One region of the Streptomyces sp. NPDC058308 genome, then DNA from elsewhere that is predicted to be linked to it. Evidence: riboswitches for the same ligand, from Rfam matches in the RefSeq annotation. Region 1 holds a riboswitch; the other holds the start of a gene.

Evidence for each region. Region 1 has a riboswitch for glycine ahead of gcvP (aminomethyl-transferring glycine dehydrogenase). Riboswitches for the same ligand answer to the same signal wherever they lie in the genome.
Region 2: it holds a riboswitch for glycine, as region 1 does, so the genes downstream of both, gcvT (glycine cleavage system aminomethyltransferase GcvT) here and gcvP (aminomethyl-transferring glycine dehydrogenase) in region 1, are expected to answer to the same signal.

What each region holds. Positions count from the first base shown of each region.
Region 1 is NZ_JBHVZA010000033.1:2,686-18,578, reverse strand. Features, by position in the region: gene ACFVYL_RS32280 (substrate-binding and VWA domain-containing protein) at 1-1,263, shown strand, start outside; gene ACFVYL_RS32275 (glutamate--cysteine ligase) at 1,287-2,807, opposite strand; gene ACFVYL_RS32270 (hypothetical protein) at 3,291-3,875, shown strand; gene ACFVYL_RS32265 (DUF5999 family protein) at 4,181-4,387, shown strand; gene gcvP (aminomethyl-transferring glycine dehydrogenase) at 4,498-7,386, opposite strand; glycine riboswitch at 7,574-7,673, opposite strand; gene ACFVYL_RS32255 (PRC-barrel domain-containing protein) at 7,818-8,195, shown strand; gene ACFVYL_RS32250 (DNA polymerase IV) at 8,227-9,744, opposite strand; gene ACFVYL_RS32245 (MerR family transcriptional regulator) at 9,826-10,440, opposite strand; gene ACFVYL_RS32240 (bifunctional nuclease family protein) at 10,610-11,083, opposite strand; gene ACFVYL_RS32235 (MerR family transcriptional regulator) at 11,159-11,902, opposite strand; gene ACFVYL_RS32230 (FHA domain-containing protein) at 11,949-12,917, opposite strand; gene ACFVYL_RS32225 (DUF881 domain-containing protein) at 13,000-13,830, opposite strand; gene ACFVYL_RS32220 (small basic family protein) at 13,836-14,168, opposite strand; gene ACFVYL_RS32215 (DUF881 domain-containing protein) at 14,165-15,064, opposite strand; gene ACFVYL_RS32210 (sugar phosphate nucleotidyltransferase) at 15,153-15,893, opposite strand, start outside.
Region 2 is NZ_JBHVZA010000047.1:13,831-29,723, forward strand. Features, by position in the region: gene ACFVYL_RS35905 (SUKH-4 family immunity protein) at 1-560, shown strand, start outside; partial or broken gene ACFVYL_RS35910 (hypothetical protein) at 584-892, shown strand; gene ACFVYL_RS35915 (zinc-dependent alcohol dehydrogenase family protein) at 908-1,978, opposite strand; gene ACFVYL_RS35920 (AraC family transcriptional regulator) at 2,103-3,095, shown strand; gene ACFVYL_RS35925 (FadR/GntR family transcriptional regulator) at 3,180-3,875, opposite strand; gene leuA (2-isopropylmalate synthase) at 4,182-6,002, shown strand; gene ACFVYL_RS35935 (ABC transporter ATP-binding protein) at 5,999-6,811, shown strand; gene ACFVYL_RS35940 (EF-hand domain-containing protein) at 6,945-7,157, opposite strand; gene ACFVYL_RS35945 (alpha/beta hydrolase) at 7,412-8,998, shown strand; gene ACFVYL_RS35950 (L-serine ammonia-lyase) at 9,007-10,377, opposite strand; gene glyA (serine hydroxymethyltransferase) at 10,560-11,822, opposite strand; gene gcvH (glycine cleavage system protein GcvH) at 11,846-12,223, opposite strand; gene gcvT (glycine cleavage system aminomethyltransferase GcvT) at 12,336-13,469, opposite strand; glycine riboswitch at 13,619-13,724, opposite strand; gene ACFVYL_RS35970 (AAA family ATPase) at 13,872-14,576, shown strand; gene ACFVYL_RS35975 (enhanced serine sensitivity protein SseB) at 14,636-15,415, shown strand; gene ACFVYL_RS35980 (enhanced serine sensitivity protein SseB C-terminal domain-containing protein) at 15,671-15,893, shown strand, end outside.

The DNA of each region.
Region 1 (15,893 bases):
GACTGGCCGACGCTGACCTCGGCCGCCATGAAGGGCGACAGACTCCGCCTGGGCGCCGCCGATCCCGCGCGCAGCGCGACCGGCCTGCTCGCCCTCGCCACGCTGGGCGCGTCGGCGAAGAAGCAGGGCGGCAAGGACGGCGGCACCCGGGCCGCCGCCCTGGCCAAAGCCCTGTCGGCCCGCACCTCGGACAGCGACGGCCAGCTCCTGGACACCCTCTCCCGCGACGGCTCCGGCACCGAGCAGGGCAACCCCCGCCGCAACCAGGCCCTGATCCTCTCCGAACAGGCCGCGTACGCGCACAACGCGTCGGCGGGCGAGGAGAACAGTCTCGACCTGTTCTACCCCAAGGACGGCTCGCCCCGGCTCGACTACCCGTACACCCTGGTCGAGGACGACGAGATGTCCACCGACATGAGCCGCGCGGCGCTGCGCTTCATGACGATGTTCAGCGACGAGGAGGGGCAACGGATCCTGACGGAGCACGGCTTCCGTACCGACTCCGACCGGCCCTCCGGCAAACTGGTCACCGCCGCGGGAGGCCGCGCCCCGCAGCCCTACGCCGCCGAGGCCACCGATCCGCCCTCCGACAAGCAGCTCCAGGAGACCCTGGGCATGTGGACGATCACCGTGCAGAGCGCGCGGCTCAGCACGGTCGTCGACGCCTCCGAGTCCATGCGGCAGTTCGTCCCCGGCCGCAACCAGTCCCGTATGGAGGTCACCAAGTCCTCGCTCCTCCAGGCCCTCGCGGGGTTCACGGACGAGGACGAGATCGGCCTGTGGGAGTTCGCCACCCGCCTTGACGGTGCCCGCGACTACCGCGTGCTGGAGCCGACCGAGCGCCTCGGCGACCGCAAGGGCGGCGGCACCCACCGCGACGAGATGTCCGACGCCTTCAGCGATCTGCAGCCCGTGCCGGGCGGCGCCACCGGCCTGTACGACACCACGCTCGCCGCCTACAAGGAAGCGCGGTCGACGTACGCGCGCGGCAAGTTCAACGCCCTCGTGATCCTGACCGACGGCGCCAACCAGGACCCGGACAGCATCTCCCGCGGCTCCCTCATCTCCCGGCTGGAGAACCTATCCGACCCCAAGCAGCCGGTGCCGATCATCGCCATCGCCGTCGGCCCGGACGCGGACAAGGACGAGGTCCAGCAGATCGCCGAGGCGACCGGCGGCTCCGGCCACCAGGTCGACGACCCGGCGCAGATCCACGCGGTCATCCTCAAGGCCATCATGCAGGCGGGCAGCAACCAGGGCTGAGCGAAGGCGCCCGGCCGGGAGCCTCAGCCCGTCGGCACCGCGGGTTCCCGCAGCCCCACGGGCCAGGTGTGGACGGGCTCCCCGGCATGCATCAGCTCGCAGTACCGGCGGGTGGTCGCGGCCAGCGCCTCTTCCCTGGAAAGGCCGCTCTCCCGGGCCCGGTGGTACGTCGTCGCCTGCCACGACGCCCCGTTGACCCGCCGCCGGCACCGCTCCTCGATCACCCCGAGGTACAGGGCCCGGTCAGCGGCCTCCACACCCCACGCGTCGAGACCCGCGGCCGCGAGCGGCAGCAGTTCCTCGCGTACGAGCTGGACGGCCGCCACCTCGGCGACGCCACCGAGCCTGCCGCGCCGCGGCCACTGCAGCGTGGCGTCGATGCCGTCGCGGCACGCGACGTCGAAGTTGCGGGCGGCGGCTTCGAAGGGCAGCCGGGACCACACCGGCCGCGACTCCTCGGCGAGCGCCCGCACCAGGCCGTAGTAGAAGGCGGCATTGGCGATGACATCGGTGACGGTGGGCCCCGCGGGCAGCACGCGGTTCTCCACCCGCAGGTGCGGGACGCCGTCGGCGATGCCGTACACCGGGCGGTTCCAGCGGTACACGGTGCCGTTGTGCAGGACGAGTTCACCGAGCCGTGGCACGCCGCCCGCGTCGAGGACGCCGAGCGGGTCCTCCTCCTCCAGCAGCGGCAGCAGCGCCGGGAAGTACCGCAGGTTCTCCTCGAAGAGCTCCAGCGGCCCGGTGATCCACCGCTCCCCGAACCAGGTGCGCGGCCGCACGCCCTGCGCCTGCAGCTCGGGCGGGCGCGTGTCGGTGGACTGCAGGAACAGCGGCGGCCGCGACTCACGCCACAGTTCACGGCCGAAGAGGAACGGCGCGTTGGCGCCCACGGCCACCTGCGCCGCGGCGACGGCCTGCGCCGCGTTCCACACATCGGCGAAGCGGCCCGGCGTGACCTGCAGGTGCAACTGCACGGAGGTGCACGCCGCTTCCGGCGCGATCGACGCCGAAGTGCAGGTCAGCCGCTCCACGCCCTGGATGTCCAGGGCGAAGTCCTCGCCGCGCGCCGCCACGATCTGGTCGTTCAGCAGGGCGTAGCGGTCGACGTCGGAGAGATTCGCGGACACCAGATCGGCACGGTTCAGCGTCGGCAGAATTCCGATCATGACAATGCCGGCGGCGAGCTCGTTCGCTTTCCTGTGGGCGTAGTTGAGGCCGGTGCGCAGCTCTTCGGCGAGCCGGTCGAGCACGCGTCCGCCGAGCCGGTGCGGGGCAATGTTCACTTCGAGATTGAACATTCCGAGTTCCGTCTGGAAATCCCGGCTCGCGATGCGCTCCAGAACCTGCGCATTCAACATCCTCGGCAGCCCGTCAGGACCGGCGAGATTCAACTCGATCTCCATGCCCATCAGATTCTTGGGCCGGTCGAATCGCCCCTCATCCAACAATCGCTCCAGCCCCGCCAGACACTTCCGGAGCTTGCCGCGGTAGTGGTTCCGATCGGCCAGGTCGAACGTGCCCGCCACGACCTTCTCCCCCATCGAAGCGTCCCTCCTAGAACGGGCAGCCAAGGGTCCGGCCGCTGTGTACGGGGGAGGATGCCCAGGCAATGTGATCGATAACGCCCCGCCCGGGACCACCGGCCGCTAGGCTCGTCGCAGTTGCTGTCCGGCACATTCACCAGGCATGCGGCACAGTGAAGATTCCGTTCCGAACCACCTGGTCAAAAGCACCGACAGGAATCGGCCGACCGCGTACCGCGGGAAATCCGAGGTCATGAAGGCAGAGCCCGCGAAAAATCGGGATAAATGTCCCACAAGGACGGCGCATTAACGCCTTGCCGACAATATCCGGTGCCTCTAGCTGAAACACCGCTCGAACACACCTCGTATAAACTCCGCACTCTAGGCAGAGAGTTGGCGCTCGCGGTTCCCAGCCCCCGCCCCTCTGACCCAGAGCTGACAGCGCCGTCACGCACCTGCCCCCGTTCCACCGTGCCTGTCGAATGAGAGAGGCGACCCACCATGCCGCTGCATGTCCCCCCGGCTCCCGCGCCCGCCCTGCGCAGCGTCCTCGCGGCACTCGGTTCCCCCACTGCCGTACGTGAGGCCCGCACCCCGTCCCTCCGTACGGCACAAGGGCCGGCGAGCCCGGAACTCCCGCTGCCGGTCCACGTGTTGGACCGCATCACTCCAGAGGGCACCTCGCCCACCCGCCTCGCCGGCTGGCGTTTCCTGATCCGCTGCGGCGAGCGCGCCGTCGCCGCGGCCGAGACGATGCTGACTCCGGACGGGTGGGCGTTCTCGCACTTCTTCGAGGGCCCGTACATCGCCTCCACAGAACGCGCCCTGCGGCACGCCGAGGCCATGCCGATGCCGTGCCAGCCGCGGCTGCTCTCCGTGCCCGAGCTCTATATGCTCACCCTCTGGCTGCACCGCGACTGCACGGACGACGGCGCCGGGGGCACGCTGGCCGCCAACGACCTGCTCGTCCCGCTGGCACCCGCCCCGCCCGGCATCGCGGCCCACCGCCCGCACCGCGTCGCCGAACTCCTTCCGATGCTCAACCACCGCCTGACACCGGCACCTCTTCTGACCTCACCCGCCTGACAGCGCCCCATCCGCCTCTCGTGCCCCGCCGCCCCCGGCCGCGGGGCACAGTGCTGCCCACCCGAGTGGACTAGCCCACTCAGGCCACCCCGAACCACCCGAAGAGACAGCCAAGTTGGGCTGAACCGTCCGCGCGGGTGATACGTCATTAAGCAGTAGGAGCCGCTGCGGCAAATTCCCTGCGAATTGACGCGCGGAGGGCAACACTGGGATCGGACCGACTACAACGGGGGGCGGTTATGAACACCGCATCGAGCCACAGGACCGACGTCACAGCCATCTCATCGCAGCGAAAGAACCCTTCCATGTGCCAGCACCAACCACCGTGCCCGACAGCCGACTCCGCCGACCGGGAAGCCGCGCTCCTCATGGCGAGCCACCCGGAACAGGGCTGGAGCCTGCTGTGCAACGGCGTCCTGCTCTTCGAGGACACCGGTGAGCTGCTGCCGGACGGCCAGATCATCGCCCCACATCGACCGCTGGGCACCGATCAGGTCATGACAGCCGCCTGAGCACCGCTGGCACAACCGCACGAGCGCAGCACAGGAAAGACGAGGGGCCGGCCCGGAGAGAACTCTCCGAACCGGCCCCGCCGCATGCCCGCGCCGGGCGAGCGCGGTGATCAGTCCTCGTACGCATCCAGCGGCGGGCAGGAGCAGACCAGGTTCCGGTCGCCGTACGCCTGGTCGATGCGGCGCACCGGCGGCCAGTACTTGTCCGACGCGACGACACCGGCCGGGAAGACGGCCTCCTCGCGGCTGTACCCGTGCTCCCACTCACCGCTCAGCGCGGCGGCGGTGTGCGGGGCGTTCCGCAGCGGGTTGTCGTCGGCGGCCCACTCGCCGGAGCCGACCTTCTCGATCTCCCGGCGAATGGCGATCATCGCCTCGCAGAACCGGTCGATCTCGCCCAGGTCCTCGCTCTCCGTCGGCTCGATCATCAGCGTCCCTGCGACCGGGAAGGACATGGTCGGCGCGTGGAAGCCGTAGTCGATGAGCCGCTTGGCGATGTCGTCGACGCTGACGCCGGTCGCCTTGCTGAGCGGCCGCAGGTCGATGATGCACTCGTGCGCGACGAGCGAACCGGGACCGGTGTAGAGCACCGGGAAGTGCGGCTCGAGCCGCTTGGCGATGTAGTTGGCGGAGAGCACCGCGACCTGGGTGGCCCGCTTGAGGCCCTCGCCGCCCATGAGGCGCACGTACGACCAGGAGATCGGCAGGATGCCCGCGGAACCCCAGGGCGCCGCGGAGATCGGGCCGACACCGGTCTCGGGGCCGGCCGCGGGCTGCAGCGGGTGGTTGGGCAGGTACGGCGCGAGGTGCTCGCGCACACCGACCGGACCGACGCCGGGGCCACCGCCGCCGTGCGGGATGCAGAAGGTCTTGTGCAGGTTGAGGTGCGAGACGTCGCCGCCGAAGTGGCCCGGCTTGGCCAGACCCACCAGGGCGTTGAGGTTGGCCCCGTCGACGTACACCTGACCGCCGGCCTCGTGCACCTGGGCGCAGATGTCGGCGACGTGCTCCTCGAAGACGCCGTGCGTCGAGGGGTAGGTGATCATCAGCACCGCCAGCTCGTCGCGGTGCTTCTCGATCTTGGCACGCAGGTCCTCGACGTCGATCTCGCCGTCGTCGGCGGTCTTGACGACCACGACCTTCATGCCCGCCATGACGGCGCTCGCGGCGTTCGTGCCGTGCGCGGACGACGGGATGAGGCAGACGGTGCGCTGCTCGTCGCCGTTGGCACGGTGGTACCCGCGTACGGCGAGGAGGCCGGCCAGCTCGCCCTGCGAACCCGCGTTGGGCTGCAGCGAGACCTTGTCGTACCCGGTGACCTCGGCGAGCCGCTCCTCCAGCTCACGGATGAGCGTGAGATAGCCCTGCGCCTGCTGGGCGGGGGCGAAGGGGTGCAGCGAGCCGAACTCGGGCCAGGTGACCGGCTCCATCTCGGTGGTCGCGTTGAGCTTCATGGTGCAGGAGCCCAGCGGGATCATGCCGCGGTCGAGCGCGTAGTCACGGTCGGCGAGCTTGCGCAGGTAGCGGAGCATGGCCGTCTCGGAGCGGTGCTGGTGGAAGACCGGGTGGGCGAGGTAGTCGTCCTCGCGCAGCAGGCCCGCGGGCAGCGTGTCCGCGACGGTGGCGTCGAGCGACTCGACATCGGCCTCGACCCCGAACGCGCCCCACACGGCCGCCAGTTGCGCCCGCGTGGTGGTCTCGTCACAAGCGAGGGAGACGTGGTCGGCGTCGACCAGGTGGATGTTCACGCCGCCCTCGCGGGCGGCACGGACGAGCTCCTCGGCCCTGCCCTCGGCGCGCACGGTCAGGGTGTCGAAGTACGCGCCGTGGACGACCTCGACGCCACCGGCCGCCAGGCCCGCCGCGAGCAGCGTCGCGTACCGGTGGGTGCGCCGGGCGATGGACTTCAGGCCATCGGGCCCGTGGTAGACGGCGTACATTCCGGCCATGACCGCGAGCAGCACCTGAGCGGTACAGATGTTGCTGGTGGCCTTCTCGCGGCGGATGTGCTGCTCACGGGTCTGCAGCGCGAGGCGGTAGGCCTTGTTGCCGTCGGCGTCGACGGAGACGCCGACGAGCCGTCCGGGCAGGCTGCGCGCGAACTTCTCGCGGACCGCCATGTAACCGGCGTGCGGACCGCCGAAGCCCATCGGCACACCGAAGCGCTGGGTCGTGCCGACGGCGATGTCGGCGCCGAGCTCGCCGGGCGAGGTGAGCAGCGTCAGGGCGAGCAGGTCGGCGGCGACGGTGACGACCGCGCCGATCTCGTGCGCCTGGTCGATGAGCGGCTTGATGTCGCGTACGGCACCGGAGGCGCCCGGGTACTGCAGCAGGACGCCGACGACGCCGCGCTCGGCCACCTCGGCGGGAATGCCCTCGCTCAGGTCGGCGACGACCACCTCGACGCCGGTCGGCTCGGCGCGGGTCTGGATCACGGCGATGGTCTGCGGCAGCGTGTCGGCGTCGACGACGAAGGCGCCGTTCTTGACCTTGCCCATGCGCCGCGACAGGGCCATGGCCTCAGCGGCGGCGGTGCCCTCGTCCAGGAGCGAGGCCCCGGAGGTGGGCAGGCCGGTCAGCTCGGCGACCATGGTCTGGAAGTTGAGCAGCGCCTCGAGCCGGCCCTGCGAGATCTCGGGCTGGTACGGGGTGTAGGCGGTGTACCAGGAGGGGTTCTCCATCACGTTCCGCAGGATGACCGGCGGGGTGAAGGTCCCGTAGTAGCCGAGCCCGATCATGGAGTCGAGGACCTGGTTCCGGTCGGCCAGCGAGCGCAGCTCGGCCAGTACCTCGGCCTCGGAACGGGCGCCGGGCAGGTTCAGCGCCTCGGCGTTCTTGATCACATCCGGCACCGCGGCGGCCGTCAGCTCGTCGAGCGAGCCGTACCCGACCTGGGCGAGCATTTTGGCCCGCGCTTCCGCATCGGGCCCTATGTGCCGCTGCTCGAAGGGAATGCCCTGCTCGAGCTCGGAGAGCGGGATGCGATTGGTGGCAGTCATTGCGGAGGCCTCCTGGTCAGCACGACCTGCGAGGGGTACCACGGCGCGGGTACCCGGACGGCCTCCCCCTCTGTCATCTCAACCTGAGAGCTTCACAGTCCCGTCTCTCGACAGATCTGCTTTCACCGTCGGTGAGGAAGGGTTCGGAACGTGCCCGCCCGACGCCCGCCCTGCTTTCCAGAGTGACCTCGTCCGTGCGGTACGGGTGCCTGAGAGATTCCGGGGAGGATTTGCTCCTTCGGCGCCCCCGGAAAGTGTGTTCCGGAGAGCTCTCCCGCACGGGGTCAGCGGCCGGAAGCCAGCCTACCAGCGAGGACCATGGCCGATCCCTCGAGTGGCCACCTGCCCCGAAGTGCTCTTTCGTAGTGACTACGAACGAATAAGGATGAGTTGCACCCGATTTCGTCAGGCCGCGACCAGCTGGAGGGCCCGTGCAGACCGACATCGATCCGCGCAACCTGATCGGCCGCAAGGCGTTCGACCGAAACGGGACCAAGATCGGCACCATCGACGAGGTCTACCTCGACGACGCCACCGGCGCCCCGGAGTGGGCGGCCATACGCACCGGCCTGTTCAGCCGCGACGCCTTCGTCCCGCTGGAGCCGAGCGAGCTCCTCGGGGACGGCACCCTGCGCATTCCCTTCGACCGCGCCCTCATCAGGGACGCCCCGGACTTCGGAGTCGGCCGCCACCTCTCGCCCGAGCAGGAACTCCAGCTCTACCACCACTACGGCCTGGACACGACACCACCACAGTCCCCGCCACCCGACCAGAGCTTCGGCCGCATCGCGGGCACAGAACCTCCCTGACCCGGCGTCGTCCCTTTCCGGCCACCCCGTCTCAGCCCTGGTCCCCCACCTCCACGCGAGCCGGGCTGGACGCCACCTCAAGCCCCGCCTCAGCGCCCGCCCCGCGGACCTCCTCCGGCGCCTCCGCGGCGACCAGCGGCAACGGCTCGGCCGGCACCAGGTCCGGATCCTCCGTACGGAACGTCCGCACCCGCCCCGGCGGCGAGTACGGCGTCTCGAAGCGCACCGTCACCCGCCCGAGGCCGCTCCCCTGCACCCACCCGTGCCCGTACTCGGCATGGCGCACATCGTGACCGGCCGCCCACCGCCGCTCGGCCGGCGCCACCGGATCCTCGGCGCTCTCCACCGCCTGCTCACCCGGCACCGGCTCCTTGGGCACACCGCCACCGCTCCCGCCGCCCTCGGGCTCCGCCTCCGCGCCACCTCCGGCCGCCGCGAGGGCCGCCGCCGCCTCCGCCTCGACCTCGGCAGCCTGGGCCTGCGCCTGCGCGAAGAGATCCTCCTGCGTGTAGTCCGCGAGGCCGGAGACACCCACGCCAAGGAGCCGCACCCCGCCCGTGGTGTCCACGGACTCAAGGAGACGCGCCGCGGCCTCCCGCACCACCCCGGGGTCGTCCGTGGGCCCGCGCAGCGTCTCGGACCGCGTCAGTGTCGAGAAGTCGAAGCGCCGCACCTTCAACACGATGGTCCGCCCCGAGTGCCCCGCCGCCCGCAACCGCTGCACACACCGCTCGGCGAGTCGCGCGACCTCGCCCCGGACCCGCACCCGGTCGTGGATGTCCACGTCGTACGTGTCCTCGACGCTCACCGACTTCGTGTCCCGCTCGGCCACCACGGGCCGCTCGTCGTGCGCGAGCGCCATCCCGTACAGCGAGCCCCCGTGCGCCTTGCCCAGCAGCCGTACGAGCTCGTCCTCGCCCGCCTCCGCCAGCTCCTCCACCGTGGTGATGCCCGCCCGCCGCAGATGATCCCCCGTGGCCGGTCCCACCCCCGGCAGGATGCGCACCGACTTGGGCCCGAGCAGCGCCCGCTCCGACCCCGGTGCTATCAGCCTGAGCCCGTCCGGCTTGGCCTCCTCGGAGGCGATCTTGGCCAGCATCTTGGAGACGGCGAGCCCCACCGACCCGGTCAGCCCGGTCACCGCCCTGATGTCCGCCCGCAGCCGCTCCCCCACCGCCCGGGCCGTCTCCGCGTCGTCGGCGACGCCGCCGGCCTCCAGATCCACGAAGGCCTCGTCCAGGCTGAGCGGCTCCACGAGCGGCGACAGCTGCCGCAGCAGCCCCATCACCTGCTCGCTGACCTCGCGATACAGCCCGAAGCGCGGCACGAGATAGGCGGCGTTCGGCGCGAGCCGCCGCGCCTGCCCCATCGGCATCGCCGAGTGCACTCCAAAACGACGCGCCTCGTACGAAGCGGTGGCGACCACACCCCGCGGCCCCAGACCGCCGACCACCACGGCTTTTCCGCGCAGACTCGGCTTCGCGGCCTGCTCTGCGGACGCGTAGAAGGCATCCATGTCCAGATGCAGGATCGTCGGCGCGCTTCTCACATCTCTGATGCTGCCCTATGCCACTGACAACGCGGCGTCGCAAGGCCCGTCGCCGGGCCCTGGAGCCGGTGCGGGAAGTGCCTAGACGGCCTTGTTGCGGCGCCTGGCCAGTTCGTCGGCCGGATTGTGCCCGATGAGGGTCTCGCCGGTGTCGACGCGCTCCCCGTGCAGCTGGGACAGCGCGGCCTCGACATCGCGCCAGACGACGCCCACGGCGATCCCGAAGACCCCCTGGCCGCCCTGGAGCAGGTCGTGGACCTCGCTGGACGACGTGCACTCGTAGACCGTCGCACCGTCGCTCATCAGCGTCATCCGCTCCAGGTCCTGGAACCCGCGCTCCCGCAGGTGCTGGACCGTCGTCCGGATGTTCTGCAGCGACACACCGGTGTCGAGGAACCGCTTCACGATCTTCAGGACGACCACGTCGCGGAAGCTGTACAGCCGCTGGGTCCCGGAGCCGCCCGCCGCCCGCACACTGGGCTCCACCAGCCCGGTACGGGCCCAGTAGTCGAGCTGTCGGTAGGTGATGCCCGCGGCCGCGCACGCGGTGGGACCGCGGTAGCCGATCTGCTCGTGCCCGGACGTCGCGTCCCCGCTCCCCTGGACCGCCATCGGTCGATTCGGAGAGTGGTCGGAGGCACCGCCGTGGAGCGGGTAACCACCGTCCACCGCCGTACCGTCGCCGCTGCTTCTCACGCCGACCTCCCTCCTTGACCTGCCTTCTCGACGGTAGGCAGTCGCCAGGGGCTCGTCAACGATCGCCACACTCGGCACGCCGAGTGATAATCACCCTGAGAGTGGTTTCCCGTACCGCACCGCGGGGAAAGGCTAGCCGAATGGTCCGACGCGGGCCGCTGTAAGCGGCTCACTGGCTGTTGGTGCCGAAGTCCTCGGGCGAGATCTGGTCGAGGAACTCGCGGAACTTCTCCACCTCGTCCTCCTGCTCGTCCGGGATCGCGATGCCGGCGTCGTCGAGGACACCGTCACTGCCGAAGATCGGCGTCCCGGTGCGCAGCGCAAGCGCTATGGCGTCGGACGGCCGCGCGCTCACCTCGACACCGCTGGCGAAGACCAACTCCGCGTAGAAGACCCCTTCCCGCAGGTCGGTGATGCGCACTTCGGAGAGCTCCTGACCCACCGCTTCCAGCACGTCCTTGAACAGGTCGTGGGTCAGCGGCCGTGCGGGTGCCATGCCCTGCTGCGCAAAGGCGATGGCGGTTGCCTCACCTGGTCCGATCCAGATGGGGAGGTACCGGTCGCCTCCCACTTCACGCAGGAGCACGATCGGCTGGTTGGAGGGCATTTCGACCCGGACACCTACGACGTCGAGCTCGTTCACACAGCAACCCTAGGACGTGGCTGGCAGGTTTGGGTAGTCGGGCACCCGCCGAGTAGCGGCCGGGCGTGCTCCGAGTCAGGGCAGTCTGACGCCGAGTGCCGTCTGCACGAGCGCCGAATGGAGCCTGCCCGTGAGCCCGGCGAGCTCTTTGGTTCGGGCCTCGGCATGGGCCCTGGTCTGCGGATTGCGGTGCCGCCGCAGCGGCGCGACCACCTGGTCGACGAGCCCGGCCTCCCGCTCGGCGGCGGCCTTCATGGCCCGCAGATGCCGTGGCTCGATACCGAATCGGCCGAGTTCGACGACGAGCGTGGCGACCGTGACGGCCTCCGCGTCGTAGCCGCCGTCCGGCAGCGGCGCGACCAGCCCGTAGGCCTCCCACTCGCCGAGCTGCACCTCGTCGATCTCCGCGGCGGCCAGGAGCTCGGCACGGCCCACACGGGCCACCGTCGGCCCCTGGGCCTCGTGCCGGCCCTGCGCGTCGCCACCGTCCCGCTGACGCCCCAGAGACGGCATCGGAGGCTGCTCACCGCGCTCCAGCGCGTCGAGGTGCTCCCGGATGACCTTGAGCGGCAGATAGTGGTCCCGCTGCATCCGCAGGACCTGACCGAGCCGCTCGACGTCCTCCGGGCTGAACTTCCGGTACCCGGACGGTGTCCGCTGCGGCTCGATGAGCCCCTCGGACTCCAGAAAGCGGATCTTGGAGATCGTGACCTCGGGAAATTCGTCACGCAGCTCGTTCAGCACGGTGCCGATACTCATCAGCCGACGGTCCGCGACGGCGGTGCCGATGTCGGCACCGCCCCTCGGTGTTTGAAGCATGGACCTTCCCTGGGGGTTGTCCCCCCAGACGGCGCCTGGGGGAGGGTCAGAGGCCGACGGCCCGCTGGCTCGCGTAGAAGACCAGGCGGTACTTGCCGATCTGCACCTCGTCGCCGTTCGAAAGCGCGACCGAGTCGATGCGCTCACGGTTGACGTACGTGCCGTTGAGGCTGCCCACGTCCGCGACGGTGAAGGAACCGTCCTGGACACGACGGAACTCCACGTGGCGACGCGACACCGTCACGTCGTCCAGGAAGATGTCGCTCTGCGGGTGCCGCCCCGCCGTGGTCAGCTCGCCGTCGAGCAGGAAACGACTGCCCGAGTTCGGACCGCGGCGCACGACGAGCAGCGCGGAACCGAGCGGCAGCGCGTCCACGGCCGCCTGGGCCTCCGGGGAGAGCGCGGGAGACTGGGTCTGCCCCGTCGTCTCGGCGTCGTAGGCCTCCAGGCCCGAGATGGAGATCGTCGAGGTGGTCTCGGACGGACGCTCCGGCGCGGCTCCGGCCCGCAGCGGCGCACCGCAGTTGGAGCAGAACCGGCTCGCCTCGGCGTTGCGGTTCCCGCACCTCGTACACACCAGGGCCATGGACGGGTCCTCCTGCCGTGGCTGCCCCGCGGGGGCATTCGATGCGTACGGGCCGGAGGTGAACCCTCCACCCGTACCTGAGGTTGAAGGTTCCCCGAAACCTATGCGGCCGGGACCGGCAGGGTCAACAGATGACGCGCCCTGTCCGCCCGAAATGTCACCACCTGGACCAGCGACCTGATCGCGGAACATCGGGCGCCCCGCGCCCTGCTCCTCGGCATCTCCATGGCGCGGAGCACGGTGACGGGCAGTGGCCGGATTGCCGCTGTCCTCTCGTGCGCTCTTGCCGAACAACTTCGCAAACAACTTCACGGGCGATTCCCCTTGACCGAAACAGACCCGCCCGTGGGGCAGGACGAACCCTGATTGCACACACCGGCATTCATCGGTGAGCCAGACATCCTCACAACGTCCGTGGCCACCAAACAGTTTCCACCACGCACCACGCTTCCGGTGCGCCGACCCCCCGCAACCTCATGCCCTCGCCTGGCGGCCCCCATGCGTCCGCCCCTCACTCGGAGGACGACCGAGCGTAGTCAGGCCGCTTCGCAGGTCGCAAGGCGTTCACAATGATCTTCTCCGAGCGTTCCACGGTCACCGTGGCCTGCTCCTTCTCCAGAGTCTGCACCACGCCTCCCGGGATGTTCAGCGCAGGTTCGAGATCCTGCGGCTTGCCGATCACCTTGAAGAGGTACGGCTCGCCGACCTTGTGGCCGTCCACCCGTACGCCACCGCCGCCGGCGTCGGACAGGTAGGTGTTGGCCACGACACGTACGTCATTGATCTGGATCGCCTCGGCACCCGCGGCGCGCAGCTCCTGAATGGCGTCGAGCAGCATGTCCGCCTCGATCGCCCCCTTCTTGTCCTCGATGGTCAGGGTGATGCCGGGCCCCTGGGCCGCCACCGTGCCTGCCAGGATGCCGAGTTGCCTCTCCCGCTCGACCGTCTGCTTGCGCGCCTCTTCGGCCTGGTCCGAGCTGTTCTCCAGCCCGGTCCTCTGGTCCTCGAGGCGTCGCTTCTCTTCTTCCAGACGCTGAGTTCGGTCATCCAGTTCATCGAGGATGCGTACGAGATCTTCTTGTCTCGCACCGCGCAGTGCGCTGCTGTCGTTGTTGGACCGCACCTGAATGGCCAGGCCGAGGCCGAGCACGAACAGCAGCAGGGCGACGATGAGTTGGGGCCGGGTCACCCGCGGCGGCCACAATCCCTGCACCAGCCGCTGGCGGCCGGTGAGCTGCGGCTTCTTTCCGGGCTCGGTCGACGCGGGCTTCTCGGGCACGCTGGGGACCTCCGCGGGGAGCTCCCTGTGCCGGTCGTACTGGGGCCTCTCGTCGGAACTCATCGGCGTCACGCCCTGAAGACATGCCGACGGATCGCGGCGGCGTTGGAGAAGATCCGGATACCGAGGACCACGACGACGCCGGTGGACAACTGCGCGCCGACGCCCAGCTTGTCGCCCAGGAACACGATCAGCGCGGCCACCACCACGTTCGACAGAAACGACACGACGAACACCTTGTCGTCGAAGATGCCGTCGAGCATGGCCCGCAGCCCGCCGAACACGGCGTCGAGAGCCGCCACGACGGCAATAGGAAGGTACGGCTCGACCACCGCCGGAACCTCGGGCCGAACCAACAATCCGGCCACGACTCCCACGACGAGGCCCAGTACGGCGATCACGATGTGCCCTTTCCTGCCTTCGGCTCTGCTGTACGTACGGTCACGCTCGGCGCTGCCGGCAGCCGGAGCTCGTCCGACCCGGAGATGCTGGTCCGGATGCCGAAGTTCTCCTGCAGAGCATGCAGGTACTGTCCGTCGCGGCTGTTCTGGAACCGGGTGCTCAAGCGCTTCGCGTCCCCGACCGCAAGCACCGTATACGGCGGCACCAGCGGTCTGTTGTCCACCAGTATCGCGTCACCCGCGGCCCTGATCGCCGACAGCGCGGTCAGTCGCTGGTCGTTGATGGAGATCGCTTCGGCGCCCGACTGCCACAGGCCGTTGACGACGCGCTGCATGTCGCGGTCGCGCACCCGCCCGGTGTCGGAGAAACCGGAGCTCTCGCGCGGCCCGCCGCCACCCTGCTCGGCTTGCTTCTTGTCGTCCACCACGAGCTTGACGCCGGGCCCGTGCACTTCCGTCGCCCCGGAGAGGAGACCCATCAACTCGCCCTGGCTGCCGCCGTGCTTCTTCAGCGCGGCCTGCTGGCGGTCGCCCACGTCGTCGCGGAGCTCGTCCACGTCGTCCTCGAGCTTGTCGGCCCCGGCGGTCGCGTCCTCGACACGGTCGATGAGCTCCTCGCGCTCCTTGGCCACCACCGGTGCTTCTATACGCGCCTGCGCGGCACCCACGGTGACCACAAGCGCGGCGAGCACGAGCCCGGCCGCGAGCCCCAGTTTGGCCCGCAGCGGACGAGGGACACCGCTGTCCCCTCTGGCCTTCTTCCGGGCCGCCGCCTCCGCGTATCCCTCGTCCAGGCTGTGGTCCATGACGGTGGTGAGCAGCGACATGGACGCGTCCGGACGCCGAGGGCGCGAGGGGGTGCTCCGAACGGGGGGCTGCTGCGGCATGCCGCACATCGTCGCACGTCGCGGGCGCTACCTCCGAATGGCCCCACCGGCGCGCCGGACAGCACCTGTTACGGGTGCTGTCCGGCCCTGGAACAGGTCAGCGACCTGCGCTGTCCACCACCGTGGACCACTCGTCGAGCAGCGCCTGGGCGGACGCGTCGTCCGGCCCCTCGGCCCACAGATGAGTGACGGCCTCGGCGGGGTCGGGCAGCACGAGCACCCAGCGTCCGTCGGTCTCCACGACCCGCACACCGTCGGTCGTGTCCACGGACCGCTCCCCGGCCGCTTCCACCACGCGACGCATCACCAGGCCCTTGACGGCCCACGGAGTCGCGAGATCACGCCGCAGCACGTGCGCGCGCGGGATACGCGCGTCGATCTGGCTCAGGGTGAGCTGCGTACGCGCCACCAGACCGATGAGCCGTACGAATGCGGCAGTTCCGTCGAAGACGCCGCTGAACTCGGGGATGATGAACCCGCCCCGCCCGTCACCGCCGAAGATGGTCGAGTCCTCACGGCCCACCCTCGTCAGATCGTCCGGCGACGTGGTCGTCCAGTCCACCTGAGTGCCGTGGTACGCCGCGACCTGCTCGGCGATGCGCGTGGTCGTCACCGGCAGCGCCACCCGCCCGCTCCGCCGCTCGGCGGCGACGAGATCGAGCATCACCAGCAGGGCCCGGTCGTCCTCGACGATCCGCCCCTTCTCGTCCACGAGCGACAGCCGTTCGCCGACGGGGTCGAACCGCACCCCGAAGGCGGCCCGGGCGGACGCCACGATCTCCCCGAGCCGCACGAGCCCGGACCGGCGGCCGTCCGCGGTCTCCGTGGGCCGCGACTC
Region 2 (15,893 bases), on a different contig from region 1:
CCGCCACCTCGTTCCCGCCCGGTGCCGCGGACACCGAGGGCGCCCGCCTCCTCCGGTCCGTCGGCGCCCCGGCCGGAACGCTCTTTCTGCGCGAGCCCGACGAGGACGACGGCAGGCTGCCCCTCGTCCGGGAGGTCGTCCACGTCGAGGCCTTCGAGGCCTTCGAGGAGGCCGCGGCAGGTGCCGGGGAATGGCCCGTCATCGGCTGGCTGCTCAACGCCCACCTCGCCCTCGACCCCGCTTCCGGCAAGGTGTTCGCCTTCGATCCCGACGAGGAGACGGCGCGGGAACTCCACACCGACGTCTCCTCCCTCATCCAGGTCGCCCTCCGGTTCCAGCGCCTGCTGGAGGAGTTCACCTTCAGCGGCGAAGAGGACGACGAGGAGGCCGACTTCGAGCGCCTTGACCGCGAGGTCGAGCGCATCCGCCAGGAGACGAGCGCCATCGACCCGCTCCCCTTCCAGGACGACGAGACCGTCTGGTCGGTCGTGGGCGAGGAGATCGCCGCGGGCCAGCGGTTCACGGCCGCTACCCCGGGCGGCCGCTCGCTCCATGGGTGACCGGCGGGCGACGCCGCCCACCCACCGCACACGCGTTCGCCCCGCCGGCCAAGGTGCTCGACGAACTCGCGGGCATCGAGCACGCGTTCATGACGACGGTGCATGCGTACACGCAGGAGCAGAATCCACAGGAGCAGAACCCACAGGGCGGCGAATACTCGGACGACCCGCTCGTGTCGTCCGACATCACGGGCAACCCCGCCTCGCCGATCTTCGACTCGGCCCTCACCCGCGTCGACGGCCGCCACGTGAAGGTCGTCGCCCGGTACGACAACGAGTGGGGTTTCTCGAACCGCGTGATCGGCACGCTGGAGCTCCTGATCGGCGCGTGAGCGCTCCGCTCCGCGTCACAGCCGTACCACGATCTTTCCCACGTGCTCGTTGGACTCCATCAGCCGGTGCGCGTCCCTGATGCTCTCCAGCCCCTCGAAGACCTCGCCGACCACGGGGCGGAACGTGCCGTCCCGCAGTCCCGACGCGATGAACGCGTTGATGCGGCGCAGGCCCTCCGGAGTGGACGACAGGTGCGTGTTGGCGTAACCGTGCACGGTCATGGGCCAGTTGAGCGGTACGGCCATGAGGCGACGGTCCAGGGAACCGTAGACGACCACTGTCCCCGTGGTGGTCGCCGACCGGGCGAGCTCCGCGAGGCCGGGGCCGCCCACCGCGTCGAAGATCAGCTCGGCTCCCTTGTCGCCGGTGAAGCGCCGGACCTCCTTCACGACGTCGTCCGTGTCCGAGGCGACGACCAGAGCGGCTCCGTTGTCGAGGAGTTGCCGCCGCTTCTCGCCGGTGCGGGTGACCGCGATCGGGACCGCGCCGATCCGCGCCGCGGTCTGCAGCGCGGCGACGCCGACCCCGCTGGACGCCGCGGTGACCACCACGTGGTCGCCCGGCCGCAGGCCGCCGGTTTCCAGCATTCCGCCGTACGCCGTGGAGTACGTCAGCCACGTCGCCGCCCCCGTCACCGCGTCGAGCCCGGCGGGGCGCGCCACGACGGCGGTGGCGGGCAGGACGACGCGGTCCGCGTAGACGCCCTGGGCGCTCATCTCGATGCCGGGGCCGGTCAGCACGGCGTCGCCGGGGGAGTGGGCGCTCACGCCGGGGCCGACCGCCTCGACGGTGCCTGCGGCCTCGTAACCGAGCCGAGAGCCGGGCAGGGCGGGCTGGTAGTAGTACGCACCCGCGCGGAACAGGGCTTCGGCGCGGTTGAGGCCCAACGCCTCGACGCGGACGAGGACTTCGCCGGGCCCGGGGGCGGGCAGCGGGACCTCTTCGACGCGCAGGACGTCGGGGCCGCCGGTCTCGTCGAAGAGGACGGTGCGTGCGGTGTTCGGGGTTGCGGTGTTCGGAGCCTCGGTGTTCAGGGCCGCGGTGTTCGGAGTTGCAGTGTTCGGGGTTGCGGTGTTCGTCGTCATGGCAATGACGCTAGGCGGGCTTTCGGGGGCGGCCCATGCCCGTTGATCCCGCGTCGATGTCCGTTCGTCTCGCGGCCCGGGCGCTCCCCGATCCGCGCCGGTGGCGGCGGGTTACGGTGCCGTCATGGACGTACTCAGCGATGCCGTCGCCGCCATGCGTGTCGGGCGGCCCCACTCTTCCCTGACGCGGAGGCAGGCGCCGTGGGGCGTGCGGTTCACCGGGGCGGGCGGCGCCGGGTTCCACGCCGTGCTCGAAGGGCATGCCTGGCTGGTCCTGGCCGAGAAGGGCGGCGGCGACGCGGAGCCGGTGCGGCTGGGGCCCGGCGACATCGCCTTCCTCACCCACCGGGGCGCTTACGAGTTGGTGAGCGAACCGGGCGCCGCGGTGCGGGAGGTCACGCTGCGGGTCGACGGATCCGGGCTCGCGCCCGTACCGACCGCGTCGTCCGCGCAGGCCGAGCCCGAGCCGGGGGCAGGGGCAGGGGCGGTGGACGCCGGGGGGCCGTCCACCGTGATGATCTGCGGCGCGTACCTCCTCGACGAGAACCGCCCGCACCCGCTGCTCACCGAACTGCCCGGCCTGATCCACCTGACGGCCGCCGACGGAGCGGGCGACCCGCTGCGCGCGGTGCTCGGCCTGCTCGTCGCCGAACTGAACGACCCGCAGCCCGGCACCGACACCATCGTCACGTCGTTCCTCGACACACTGCTCCTGCTGATCCTGCGCACCTGGTGGCTGGGGGTGCGCGGCAGCACAGGCGATCACTCCGGCTGGGCGGCCGCACTCGCCCACCCGGCGGTCGCGGCCGCGCTCCGCGCCATTCACAGCGACCCCGCGCACCCCTGGACCGTGAGTGAACTCGGCGCGCTCGGCAGCCTGTCGCGGGCGCCCTTCGCGCGCCGGTTCACGGAGACCGTGGGGACGCCGCCGCTCGCTTATCTCACGTGGTGGCGGATGACCACGGCGGCGGGGAGACTGCGCGAGCCGGACGGTGTTCCGCTGCGCGCGGTGGCCGAACGGGCCGGTTATACCTCGGAGTTTGCCTTCGCCAAGGCGTTCAAGCGGGAGTTCGGGATGGCACCGGGCCAGTACCGGAAGTTGCGCGCGGCGGGGTGAGGGGTGAGGGCGCGGTCTCCCGCCGAGTTGACGTAGTACGGGGGCGTCCAGGGGCGTACGGGGCCCGGGAGACGCGGTACGGGATCAGGTCTGCTTCTGCAACAGGCGCAATGTCGCCTGGAGTTCGGACTGTGCCACCCGCGCCGCCCCCTCCGCGTCCTTCGCCTCGACGGCGCGTACCAGTTCGGCGTGGGCGGTATCGCCGTGGTCGGCTTCCTCGGCGCGTACGTCGATGAGTTCGAGCAGGTCGATCAGGCCCTGCCGGAGTGCGGGCATGAACTCGGCGAACAGATCGGTGAGTACGGGGTTCCGTGCCGCGGCCACGACGGCCGCGTGCAGCGCGATGTCGGCGTCCACGAACGCCGCGTCGTCCTCGGCGGCCGCCACCCTGCGGCCGGCCAGCGCGGCGCGCATCGCCTCGATGTCCTCATCGGTGCGGCGCAGCGCCGCGAGGCGGGCGGCCTGCACCTCGACGAGCATCCGCACCTCGTAGACGTCGGTGACGGCGGCCCGCCGCAGCCGGGTCGGCCAGTCCGCGACCGGTTCCGTGGCGATGACGAAGACGCCTGCGCCCTGCCGCGACCGTACGAGCCCGGCACCGGCGAGTGCGCGCAGCGCCTCGCGCAGCGTGGAACGTCCCACGCCGAGTTCCTTGGCGAGGGTCGTCTCACCGGGCAGTTTGGTCCCGACGGGCCACTGGCCACCGGTGATCTGCTCGCGCAGCCGGGCGGCGGCCTGCTCGACGAGAGGGCTGGGGCGGACGGAGCCTAGCGGCGGCATCGGGGGCCTTTCGGGGCATGGGGTGTGGGGGAGGGCCGGGGCTCCCTGCCCCCGCAGCTTGTCTGAGGAGTGCGTGTCTGAGGACCGGCTGCCTGAGGACCGGCTACCTGAGGACCGGCTACCTGAGGACCAGTTGTCTGAGGAGTACTTGTCAGAGGACCTGACGTATCGCTAGTGTATCCACATGATCTTCCGCGGTCTCCTTCTTCTCGGCTGCCGCGGCGGGGCCTGAAGCGACCGGCACCCCGCCGCGGGTTGTCGTGCTGCCGGTCTTCCGACCGAGCCCGCTCAGGAGCAGATCTCACCATGGACGCCCCCGCGAACACCCGCGTTAATACCCTCGCGAACACCCCCACGAACACCCCCGCGTACGACTGGAATCCGCAGCGCCCCAGTCCCATGCCCTACCACCGCTACCGCCCCTACCAGAACCGGGTCGACGTCCCCGCCCTGGAGCGGAGTTGGCCGAGTGCGCGGATCGAGCACGCACCGCTGTGGGTCCCCGTCGACCTGCGCGACGGCAATCAGGCGCTCGCCGAGCCCATGGACACCGACCGCAAGCGGCGTTTCTTCGATCTGCTGGTCTCGATGGGGTTCAAGGAGATCGAGGTCGGCTACCCGTCGGCCAGCAGGACCGACTTCGACTTCGTGCGGCACCTCGCCGGGCGGGCCGCGAGCGGTGGGCTGCCCGACGACGTGACCATCGTCGTGTTCACGCCCGCCAAGCCCGAACTGATCGACCGTACCTTCGAGTCCATCGACGGGCTGCCGCGCGCCGTCGTCCACCTCTACATTCCGACCTCGCCCGTCTGGCGCGACACCGTGCTCGGCCGTTCGCGCGCAGAGGTGTGCGGCGTGGTCGAGGAGGCCGCCGCGCACATGGCGCGGCTCGCCGACAAGCGGCCGCACGCCGACATCCGGTTCCAGTTCGCGCCGGAGACGTTCAACCTCACCGAGCCCGACTACGTCCTGGAGGTCTGTGACGGCCTTACCGAGCTGTGGGACGCGAGCCCCGACCGCCCCGTGACGCACAACCTGCCGGCGACCGTCGAGATCGCGACCCCGAACGTGTACGCCGACCAGATCGAGTACATGCACCGGAATCTCGCCCGCCGCGACTCCGTCATCCTCTCCGTCCACCCCCACAACGACCGCGGCACCGGCGTCGCCTGCGCCGAGCTGGCCGTCCTCGCGGGCGCCCAGCGCGTCGAGGGCTGCCTGTTCGGCAACGGCGAGCGGACGGGCAACGTCGACCTGGTGACCCTCGCCCTCAACCTGTTCGCCCAAGGCGTCGACCCCATGGTCGACTTCTCCGACATCGACGCCGTGCGCGAGGTCGTCGAGCACTGCAACCAGCTGCCCGTGCACCCCCGCCACCCCTACGCGGGCGACCTCGTGCACACCGCGTTCTCCGGCACGCACCAGGACGCCATCAGCAAGGGCTTCGCCCACCACGCCCGCCGCGCCGCCGAGTTGGGCGTCCCGGAGCGCGAGGCACCCTGGGACGTGCCGTACCTGCCGGTCGACCCGGCGGACATCGGCCGCACCTACGAGGCCGTCATCCGTGTCAACTCTCAGTCGGGCAAGGGCGGCATGGCGTACCTGCTGCAGACCCGGCACGGCCTCGACCTGCCGCGAGCCATGCGGCCCGACTTCTCACGCGTGGTGCAGGAGGCCACCGACGACAGCGGCCGGGAGGCGACGGCGGAGGAGCTGTACGAGCTGTTCCGGGCGACGTACGTCGTGCCGGGGCGGGGCGGCGACGTGGCGCTGAGCTCCTGGACCACCGACCGGGCCCCGGACGGCGCGCACCGTTTCGTCTGCACGCTCCAAGTGGGGGACAGGGCAGGGGACTTCGAGGGAGCGGGCAACGGGCCGCTGTCCGCCTTCGTCGACGCCCTCGCCGCCGCCGGGATCACCGTCAACATCCTCGACTACGCCGAGCACGCCGTGGCGGAGGGCGGGGGCAGCGAGGCCGTCGCGTACGTGCGGTGCCTGGTCGGCGACGTCGACTGCTGGGGCGCGGGCCTGGACACCTCCGTCCTGACCGCCTCCGTACAGGCGGTGCTCGCCGCCGTGAACCGGGCCGGAGCCACCGCCGTGAACCGGGCCGGAGCTGCCCGATGACCTGCGCACCGCCGGACGGCAGCCGCGCCGCACCCGTCCTGCACGCCGACCGTGTCACCGTCGTCCGGGCCGGGCGCCCCATCCTCGAAGACGTCACCTTCACCGTCCGCCCCGGCGAGCACTGGGCGCTGCTCGGCGCGAACGGCGCGGGCAAGTCGACCCTGCTCAGCCTCTGCGGCGCCGTCACCCACCCCACGCACGGCACGGTCGAGGTGCTCGGCCGCCGGCTCGGCAGCGTCGACCTGCGCGAGCTGCGGGCCCACGTCGGCCATGTGAACCCGCGCCACCCGCTGCGCTCGCCGCTGCCGGTCCGCCAGGTCGTCCTCACCGGGCTCACCAACAGCATCGAGCAGGTACCGCGCAGGCGCGCCACTCCCGAGCAGGAGGAGCGGGCCGACCGGCTGATCGCCCTCCTTGGCCTCGCGCACCGGGCGGACGCGCGCTGGCCCACGCTGTCCCAGGGCGAGCGCGGCCGCACGCTGATCGCGCGCTCCCTGATGCCGAGTCCCCGCCTGGTCCTGCTCGACGAACCGGCCACCGGCCTCGACCTCGCCGGGCGCGAGAGCCTCCTCGACAGCCTGGACACCCTGCGCGAGGCCCACCCGGAACTCGCCACCGTCCTGGTCACCCACCACCTGGAGGAGCTGCCCACCGGCACCACGCACGCGCTGCTCCTGCGCGACGGCCGCGCACTCGCCTCCGGAGCCGTCGACGACGTACTGACCGGCGACCAGGTCGGCAAGTGCTTCGACCATCCCGTGCGCCTGGAGCGCAGGGACGGCCGCTGGAGCGTCCGCACCCGCCGCTGACCCGGCGAGAACAGACCGAGAACAGAGATAGACGAGAACAGAGATAGACGAGAACAGAGACAAAGAGGAAGGGGCCCGGAGCGTCACCCGCTCCGGGCCCCTTCCTCGTCCGGCTCCGCCGCCGGACCGCCGACTACTTGTTCAGGCTCGCCCAGAACTCGTCGAAGGAGAGACGCTTGTCCGCGTCGGTGTCCTTCGTGCCGATCACGGCTTCGGCCACCGCCTCGGTCTGGTAGAAGTCGCCCATCCTGGCCATGGCGCTCTTCCACTCGGCCGCCGTGATGAAGCCGTCGCCGTCCGCGTCGAACTGCTCGAACGCCTTGCGCGCTTCCTCGATGTCCGCCACCGGATCCACCCCTTCTTGGTGCACTACTGACGGGGTTAGGGTAGCGGCCGCTCCGGCACGCGGTGACAGGAGTACGCACCCGTGGCCAGCGCTTTGGTCCCGCTCGTGGCGCGTGGGGTGAGCTGCGCCACCGTGGGTTTTCGCGGGACGGCGGAGCGGGCCGGGTGCCGCGCACGTCTCCCAGTGCGAGGCGAGGTCCGCCGCCTCGGTACGACCCGGGCACGCCGGCCCGGACCGATCCTGGGAGCGCCCCGTTGAACCCCACCGACCCGCACCGACGCGCCCGCCCCCGCACCCGCCCCCTCGTCCTCGCCCTGGCCACCCTCACCGCTGTCTCCCTCACCGCCGTCTCCCTCACCGGCTGCACCGCACCGGGCGGCCCCTCCCCGGACGCCGCCGAGCGCCCCGAACTCCAGCGGTTCTACGGGCAGAAGCTGGCCTGGAAGAAGTGCGGCGACCTGCGCTGCGCGCGCCTCACCGTCCCCATGGACTACGCCCACCCGGAGAACGGCAGGACCTTCGTGCTGCCCGTGGCGAAGGCGGCGACCGCCGACCCGGACGACCGCGTCGGCTCGCTCGTCTACAACCCCGGTGGCCCGGGCGCCTCCGGCGTGAGCGATCTGAAGTCGGACGGCGGCGAGGTGTTCAGCGGTGCTGTGCGCGCCCGCTTCGACATCGTCTCCTTCGACCCGCGGGGCGTGGGCGGCAGCGTCCCCGCCGTCACGTGCGCGGAGACTGACGAGGAGGACGACGACGGCCCCGAGCCGATAGCGCCGCGCACCGCCGCGGACCGGGCCCGCGCCCTGGCCGACGCCGACGACCAGGCCGCCGCCTGCGCCCGGGGCAGCCGCGGCGTCCTGCCCCACGTGGGCACCGAGGACGCGGCCCGCGACCTGGACGTCCTGCGGGCCGCCCTCGCCGACCGGAAGCTCACCTACCTCGGCTGGTCGTACGGCACGAGCCTCGGCACCGCGTACGCCGAACAGTTCCCGCACCGCGTCCGGGCGCTCGCCCTCGACGGCGCGGTCGACCCCTCCCTGGACTGGCGGCAGCGCGCGCTGAGCCAGGGCACGGGATTCCGCAGGGCGGTCGAGGAGTACGCGGAGTCCTGCGCCGACATCGCGGGCGACAGCTGCCCCGGCGCGGACCCGGCGGAGATATCGGCGCTGATCGAGGAGCTGTACGAGCGGGCGGCGCGCGAGCCGCTGCCGGTGAGCGACGAGGACGCGTACGACGTCGACGCCAGGACGCTGCTCGACGTCGTCACCGGCGCGATGTACAGCCCGGAGGACGACTGGGAGGAGCTGTCACAGGCGCTGGGCGCGGCGTACGACGGCGACGCGACGGAGCTGTCCCGCCTGGCGGAGTCGGGGGACCAGGACACGGACTCCCACCGAGGGGTACGCGCCCGCGCCGCCACCGGGAACGACGACGACGCGATCATCGCCGTCGACTGCCTCGACGTACCGCACCCGCACACCGCGGGCCCCTACTGGAAGGCCCTGGGCCCCGCCGACAAGGCCGCGGGCCCGTACGGCACGTCAAGCGTCGTCGACGAGCTGACCTGCAAGAACTGGCCCACAGGAAGAAACAGCGACCGGCGCCCGCACCGGGTCGCCGCGCCCGGCGTGCCGCCGGTCCTGGTGGTCGGCACCACCGGCGACCCCGCCACCCCCTACGAGGAGGCGGAGAGCCTCGCCGGGCAGTTCCCGGGCGGCATGCTCCTGACGCACGACGGCATCGGCCACACCGCGTACGGCCGCGGCAACACCTGCGTCACGCACGCCGTCGACCGCTACCTCATCCACCTGAAGCACGTCCGCCCGGGCAAGAGCTGCTAGGTCGTGGCTCAGCACTCGATGATGTTCACCGCGAGCCCGCCCCGCGCAGTCTCCTTGTACTTGACGCTCATGTCGGCGCCCGTTTCCTTCATCGTCTTGATGACCTTGTCGAGGGAGACCTTGTGGGAGCCGTCGCCGCGCATCGCCATCTTCGCGGCGGTGACGGCCTTGACCGCCGCCATGCCGTTGCGCTCGATGCACGGGATCTGGACGAGGCCGCCGACCGGGTCGCAGGTCAGGCCGAGGTTGTGCTCCATGCCGATCTCGGCGGCGTTCTCGACCTTGGAGGGGGAGCCGCCCATGACCTCGGCGAGCGCGCCCGCCGCCATCGAGCAGGCGGAGCCGACCTCGCCCTGGCAGCCGACCTCGGCGCCGGAGATGGAGGCGTTCTCCTTGAAGAGCATGCCGATCGCGCCGGCCGCGAGGAGGAAGCGGACGACGCCGTCCTCGTCCGCGCCGGGCACGAAGTTCATGTAGTAGTGCAGGACGGCCGGGATGATGCCCGCGGCGCCGTTCGTCGGGGCGGTCACGACGCGGCCGCCCGCCGCGTTCTCCTCGTTCACGGCCATCGCGTAGAGGGTGATCCACTCCATGGAGCGGGCCTGCGGGTCGCCCTCGGCGCGCAGCTGGCGGGCGGAGTTCGCGGCGCGGCGGCGGACCTTGAGGCCGCCGGGCAGGATGCCCTCGCGGGACATGCCGCGCGAGACGCAGGCCTGCATGACGCGCCAGATCTCCAGGAGCCCCTCCCGGATCTCCTCCTCCGTGCGCCAGGCCTTCTCGTTCTCCAGCATCAGCGCGGAGATGGACAGGCCGGTCTCCTCCGTGCGGCGGAGCAGCTCGTCGCCGGTGCGGAAGGGGTGCTTGAGGACGGTGTCGTCCGGCACGATCGGGTTCTCGCCCGCCACAGCGTCCTCGTCGACCACGAAACCGCCGCCTACGGAGTAGTACGTCTTCTCCAGGACGAGGGCGCCCTCACGGTCGTACGCGAAGATCGTCATGCCGTTGGCGTGGTAGGGCAGGGCCTTGCGGCGGTGCAGGATCAGATCCTCGTCGAAGTCGAAGTCGATCTCGTGCACACCGAGGAGGTTGATGCGGCCGCTGCTCCTGATCTCCTCGACGCGGCCGTCGGCGCTCTCCACGTTCACCGTGCGGGGCGACTCGCCCTCCAGGCCCAGCAGGACGGCCTTCGGGGTGCCGTGGCCGTGGCCGGTGGCGCCGAGCGAGCCGTACAGCTCGGCCCGTATCGCCGCGGTGTGGGCCATCAGGCCCTCGTTCTTGAGGCGCCCTGCGAACATGCGGGCAGCGCGCATCGGACCGACCGTGTGGGAGCTGGACGGGCCGATGCCGATCGAGAACAGGTCGAAGACCGAGATGGCCACGGAAAACTCCAATGGTGGTTGGTAGACGCCGTTGTCTGCCGGGTGATGCAGAAGTACAAGGCGGTGCAGGAATTACGGGAGCGCGAAGCGCGGTACCCGGTACAGGGTGCGGGGCACCCTGCTCACTCTCCAGTGTGCAGGGTGCCCCGGCGTTTCGTACGTACGAACAAAAGCGTACGAAATTACTTCAGACCGGCGTACAGGGGGTGCTTGTCGGCCAGAGCCGTCACGCGGGTCTTGAGCGCGGCCGCGTCGAAGCCCGGCTTGAGGGCCTCGGCGATGATGTCGGCGACCTCGCGGAAGTCCTCCTCCTGGAAGCCGCGCGTGGCGAGCGCCGGGGTGCCGATCCGCAGGCCCGAGGTGACCATCGGGGGGCGCGGGTCGTTCGGGACCGCGTTGCGGTTGACCGTGATGCCGACCTCGTGGAGGCGGTCCTCGGCCTGCTGCCCGTCGAGCTCGGAGTCGCGCAGGTCCACCAGGACCAGGTGCACGTCCGTGCCGCCGGAGGCCACGCCGACGCCGGCGGCCTTGGCGTCGTCCTGCACCAGGCGCTCGGCCAGGATGCGGGCGCCGTCCAGGGTGCGCTGCTGGCGCTCCTTGAAGTCGTCCGACGCGGCGACCTTGAAGGAGACGGCCTTCGCGGCGATCACGTGCTCCAGCGGGCCGCCCTGGAAGCCGGGGAAGACCGCGGAGTTCAGCTTCTTCGCGAAGTCCTTGTTGCGGGCCAGGATGATGCCGCCGCGCGGGCCGCCGAGCGTCTTGTGCGTGGTGGAGGTGACCACGTCCGCGTACGGCACCGGGTTCGGGTGCAGACCGGCGGCGACGAGCCCGGCGAAGTGCGCCATGTCGACCCACAGGTACGCGCCGACCTCGTCGGCGATCCGGCGGAACTCGGCGAAGTCCAGCTGGCGCGGGTAGGCGGACCAGCCCGCGATGATCACCTTGGGGCTGTTCTCCTTGGCCAGGCGCTCGACCTCGGCCATGTCGACCAGACCGGCCTCGTCCACGTGGTAGGCGACCACGTTGAACTGCTTGCCGGAGAAGTTCAGGCGCATGCCGTGGGTGAGGTGGCCGCCGTGCGCCAGGTCCAGGCCGAGGATCGTGTCGCCGGGCTGGGCGATCGCGAAGAGGGCGGCCTGGTTGGCGGAGGCGCCGGAGTGCGGCTGGACGTTGGCGTACTCGGCGCCGAACAGGTCCTTGACCCGGTCGATCGCGAGTCGCTCGGTCACGTCCACGTGCTCGCAGCCGCCGTAGTAGCGGCGGCCGGGGTAGCCCTCGGCGTACTTGTTGGTCAGGACGGTGCCCTGGGCCTCCATGACGGCGACCGGAGCGAAGTTCTCCGAGGCGATCATTTCCAGGGTGGACTGCTGGCGGTGGAGCTCGGCGTCGACGGCGGCGGCGACGTCCGGGTCCAGCTCGTGGAGAGGGGTGTTCAGAAGCGACATCACACGATCCCTATCGGTATGGGTCAGCCGGCGGTGAATGCGGTGTACTCGTCGGCGGTCATCAGGTCGTCCGGCTCGCCCGAGATGCGCACCTTGAACAGCCAACCGCCCTCGAACGGGGCGGAGTTGACCAGCGAGGGGTCCTCGACGACGTCCTGGTTGGCGGCGACGACCTCGCCGTCCACGGGGGAGTAGAGGTCGCTGACCGACTTGGTCGACTCCAGCTCGCCGCAGGACTCGCCCGCGGTCACCGTGTCACCGGCCTCGGGGAGCTGGGCGAAGACGACGTCACCGAGCGCGTTGGCCGCGTGCTCCGTGATGCCGACGATCGCCACGCCGTCCTCAGTGGCCGACAGCCACTCGTGCTCCTTGCTGTAACGCAGCTGCTGGGGGTTGCTCATGACCTGAATTCTCCTGTACGCGGGTGGGTGCTGCGGAACGGGACTGATGTGCGTGGGATCACTTCCGGGGCCCCGGGCGCCGGGTCCCACGCGGGGGACAACGCTACGAGCGTCACTTCTGTCGCTTGTAGAACGGCAGGGCCACGACCTCGTACGGCTCGTGGCTGCCGCGGATGTCCACGCCCACGCCCGGCGTGCCCGGCGCCGCGTGCTCCGCGTCGACGTACGCCATCGCGATCGGCTTGCCCAGCGTCGGGGACGGGGCGCCCGAGGTGACCTGGCCGATGACCTTGCCGTCCAGGACCACGGGGAAGCCCGCGCGCGGGACGCGGCGGCCCTCGGCGATCAGGCCGACGAGCCTGCGCGGCGGGGCGGCCTCGGCGCGCTCGGCGGCGGCCGCGAGGGCGGCGCGGCCCACGAAGCCCTCCGACTGCGACGTCTTCTCGAACTTGACCACCCGGCCGAGTCCGGCGTCGAACGGCGTCAGCTCGGCGGTCAGCTCGTGCCCGTACAGCGGCATGCCCGCCTCCAGGCGCAGCGTGTCGCGGCAGGAGAGGCCGGCCGGGACCAGGCCGACGGGCGTGCCCGCCTCCATCAGCGCGCCCCACAGCTTCTCCGCGTCACCGGGGGAGACGAAGAGCTCGAAGCCGTCCTCGCCGGTGTAGCCCGTGCGGGCGATGAGGGCGGGGACGCCCGCGACGGTGCCGGGCAGGCCCGCGTAGTACTTGAGCCCGTCCAGGTCGGCGTCCGTGAGCGACTTCAGGATGCCGGGGGACTCCGGGCCCTGGACGGCGAGCAGGGCGTACGCGTCCCGGTCGTCGCGGACCTCGGCGTCGAAGCCGTCGGCGCGGGCGGTCAGCGCGTCGAGCACGACCTGCGCGTTGGAGGCGTTGGCGACGACCATGTACTCGGGGGCACCGGCCGCACCGAGGCGGTAGACGATCAGGTCGTCCAGGATGCCGCCGTCCTCGGCGACGATCATCGTGTAGCGGGCGCGGCCGACGCCGACCGAGCCGATGTTGCCGACCAGCGCGTAGTTCAGGAAGTCGGCGGCCTCGGGTCCGGTGACGGTGATCTCGCCCATGTGGGAGAGGTCGAAGAGACCGGCCTTGGTGCGCACGGCGTTGTGCTCGTCGCGCTCGCTGGCGTACCGCAGCGGCATGTCCCAGCCCGCGAAATCGGTCATGGTCGCGCCGAGGCGGCGATGCACGGCGTCGAGGGCGGTCAGACGGGGGGCAGTGCTCATGAAGGGAACTCCCAGGGCGTGACGGGCGAGGTCGATCCTCCCCATCTGTCATCGGAACCTGAGAGGTTCGCCGAGAGCGGCTCGGTGTCCGAGACGCCCGGCTTGCACCTTGGGTGGGACCGCCGGGGCGGCCCGCTTTTCAGATGTGCCTCGCCCGCGCGGTACGGGGCCTGAGAGATTCAAGGGAGGGACTTGCTCCTTCGGCGCCCCGGGCCCAGCACTGGCTGGCTCCGGGGACTCTCCCGCGCGGATTCAAACGGCCGGTATGGAGTTGGCGGGCACATCATTGCACGCGACTCTGTCCAGGGGGACCCGTGACCGGCCACGGATCCCGCGGCCCGGACACGCTTGTGCCGCATTACCTTCTCTTTACACTTGCCGGGGAAGCAGTACGTGACCGCTATGGGGAGGCCGATCACGGTGCGCAGCAGGACCAGTGTCCACGCCACGACCACCGGGCTGGCGACCGCGGGGGTGGCGCTGCCGAAGCAGCCCGCCGCCCCCGCCACGGAGAGCTGCGGACCGCTTCCCGTGGCCGTCGTCCGCGACTTCCGCCGACGGGCCGGCCACAGCCCGCACCGCCTCACCTTCGGCGAGGGCGACCTGGTCGTCGTCTCCGGGCTGCCCGGCGGCGGGAAATCGACCCTGATGCGGCAGGCCGTCACCGGCCCGCGCATCGACTCCCAGGACACCCGCGACCGCTGGGCCCGCCGCATGCCGCGCCTGCTGCCGTACGCGCTCTACCGCCCCCTGGTCCGCCTCGCGCACTACGCGGGACTGCGCCGCACCCTGCGCGCGGGGGTGAGCCTCGTCGTGCACGACTGCGGCACCCAGCCCTGGGTGCGCCGCTGGCTTGCCCGCGAGGCCGCCCGGCGCGGCGCGGCCCTGCACCTCCTGCTCCTCGACGTGCCGGTGCAGACGGCGCTGCGAGGCCAGCACGAGCGCGGCCGCGGCGTCTCGCGGTACGCCTTCGCGCGCCACCGCAGGACGGTCGGGCGGCTCGTCGGCGCCGCCGAGCGCGGCGACCTGCCGCGCGGCTGCGGTTCGGCGGTGCTCCTGGACCGCGCGGCGGCGCAGGTCCTGCGGGGGATCGCCTTCGACCGCTGAGCGCCCCGGCGTTAGGGTTCGAGCCGCAGGCAGAGCGGTCGCGAGCAGGGGTTGGACAGATGGACTTTCCGGCGCAGGCACACGCCCATCCCTACGGTGGATGGCCGGGCAACGAACTGGAGGAGGTCCTGGCGGCCTCTCTCGGCGCCCCCGCGTCCGCGGGCGGCCGGATCGTGGAGGTCCTCGGCCGCAGCCAGGTCTGGATCCCGCTGCCGAACGGCGGCGGCCCCGACAGCGGCACCCTGGACCTGCCGACCCTGGAGATCGAGGGCCAGGCGTACGTGCCCGTCTTCACCTCCGAACAGCAGTTCCGCCAGGCCCTGGGCGAGGCCGCGGACCGGATGGGCCACACCGTGGCGCCCGCCGTGGAGTTCGCCCGCGGCCTCCCGCCGCAGCTGGGCATCGCGCTGAACCCGGACGGCACCGTCGGCGTCCCGCTGCCGCCGCCCGCCGTCGCCGAGCTCTGCCGGGCCGGCCGCTCCGAGCTCGACGGACCCGCCACCGGCGGGCGGGTGAAGCTCTACGAGCCGGACTGGCAGCACGACCCGGTGGACTTCCTGGCCGCCGCGGGACGGGAGTTCGAGGCGGCCGGGGTCGTCCTCACCGCCCGCCGCTGCCTGGCGTCCGTCGAGACGGACGAGCCGACGCTCTTCGTCGGCGTCGAGCTGTCCACCTGGGACGGCAACGCCCGCGACCTTCCCATGGAGGCTCTGGGCCGCGCCCTCGGCCAGGTGCCGGTCCCCTGGCCGGTGAACCTGGTACTCCTCGACGTGGCGCAGGACCCGGTGGGCGACTGGCTGCGCGCGCGGGTCCGGCCCTTCTACCACCGCGGGGCCTGAGCCCGGGCGAGCCCCGCGGACCTGAGGTGTCGTACGTCAGGACCTGAGGTGTCGTACGTCAAGTCCGTGCCAGGATCGCCGCTTAAGCTGGTTCCATGACCCGGTCGGGGCACGTCCGTGCCCGGCGACGGGGCTCTCGGGTGGTTCGGGTGCGAAGCGAAGGGGCGGTTACGGGTGAGTGCGTCGGGCACGGCCGCGGGTGATGGGGTCTCCCCTGCACGAGCTGGCTCGGGCGCCGGGGGACAGGTCGAGCAGATGCTGCGCCAGGTGACCCCCGGGCGCTACGACGCCTACGAGGCACTGCTGCGCGCCCTCGCCGCCGACCAGGTGTGGATGCTGCTCTGGCACGGTCAGGCCGGCTCGCCCGACGCCCAGTACGGGAACATGGAGGTCGAGGGGATCGGCTACGCCCCCTGTGTGACCTCCGCCCAGGAGCTCTCCGCCAGTGGCTGGAACCGCAGCTATGAAGTGGTGCGCG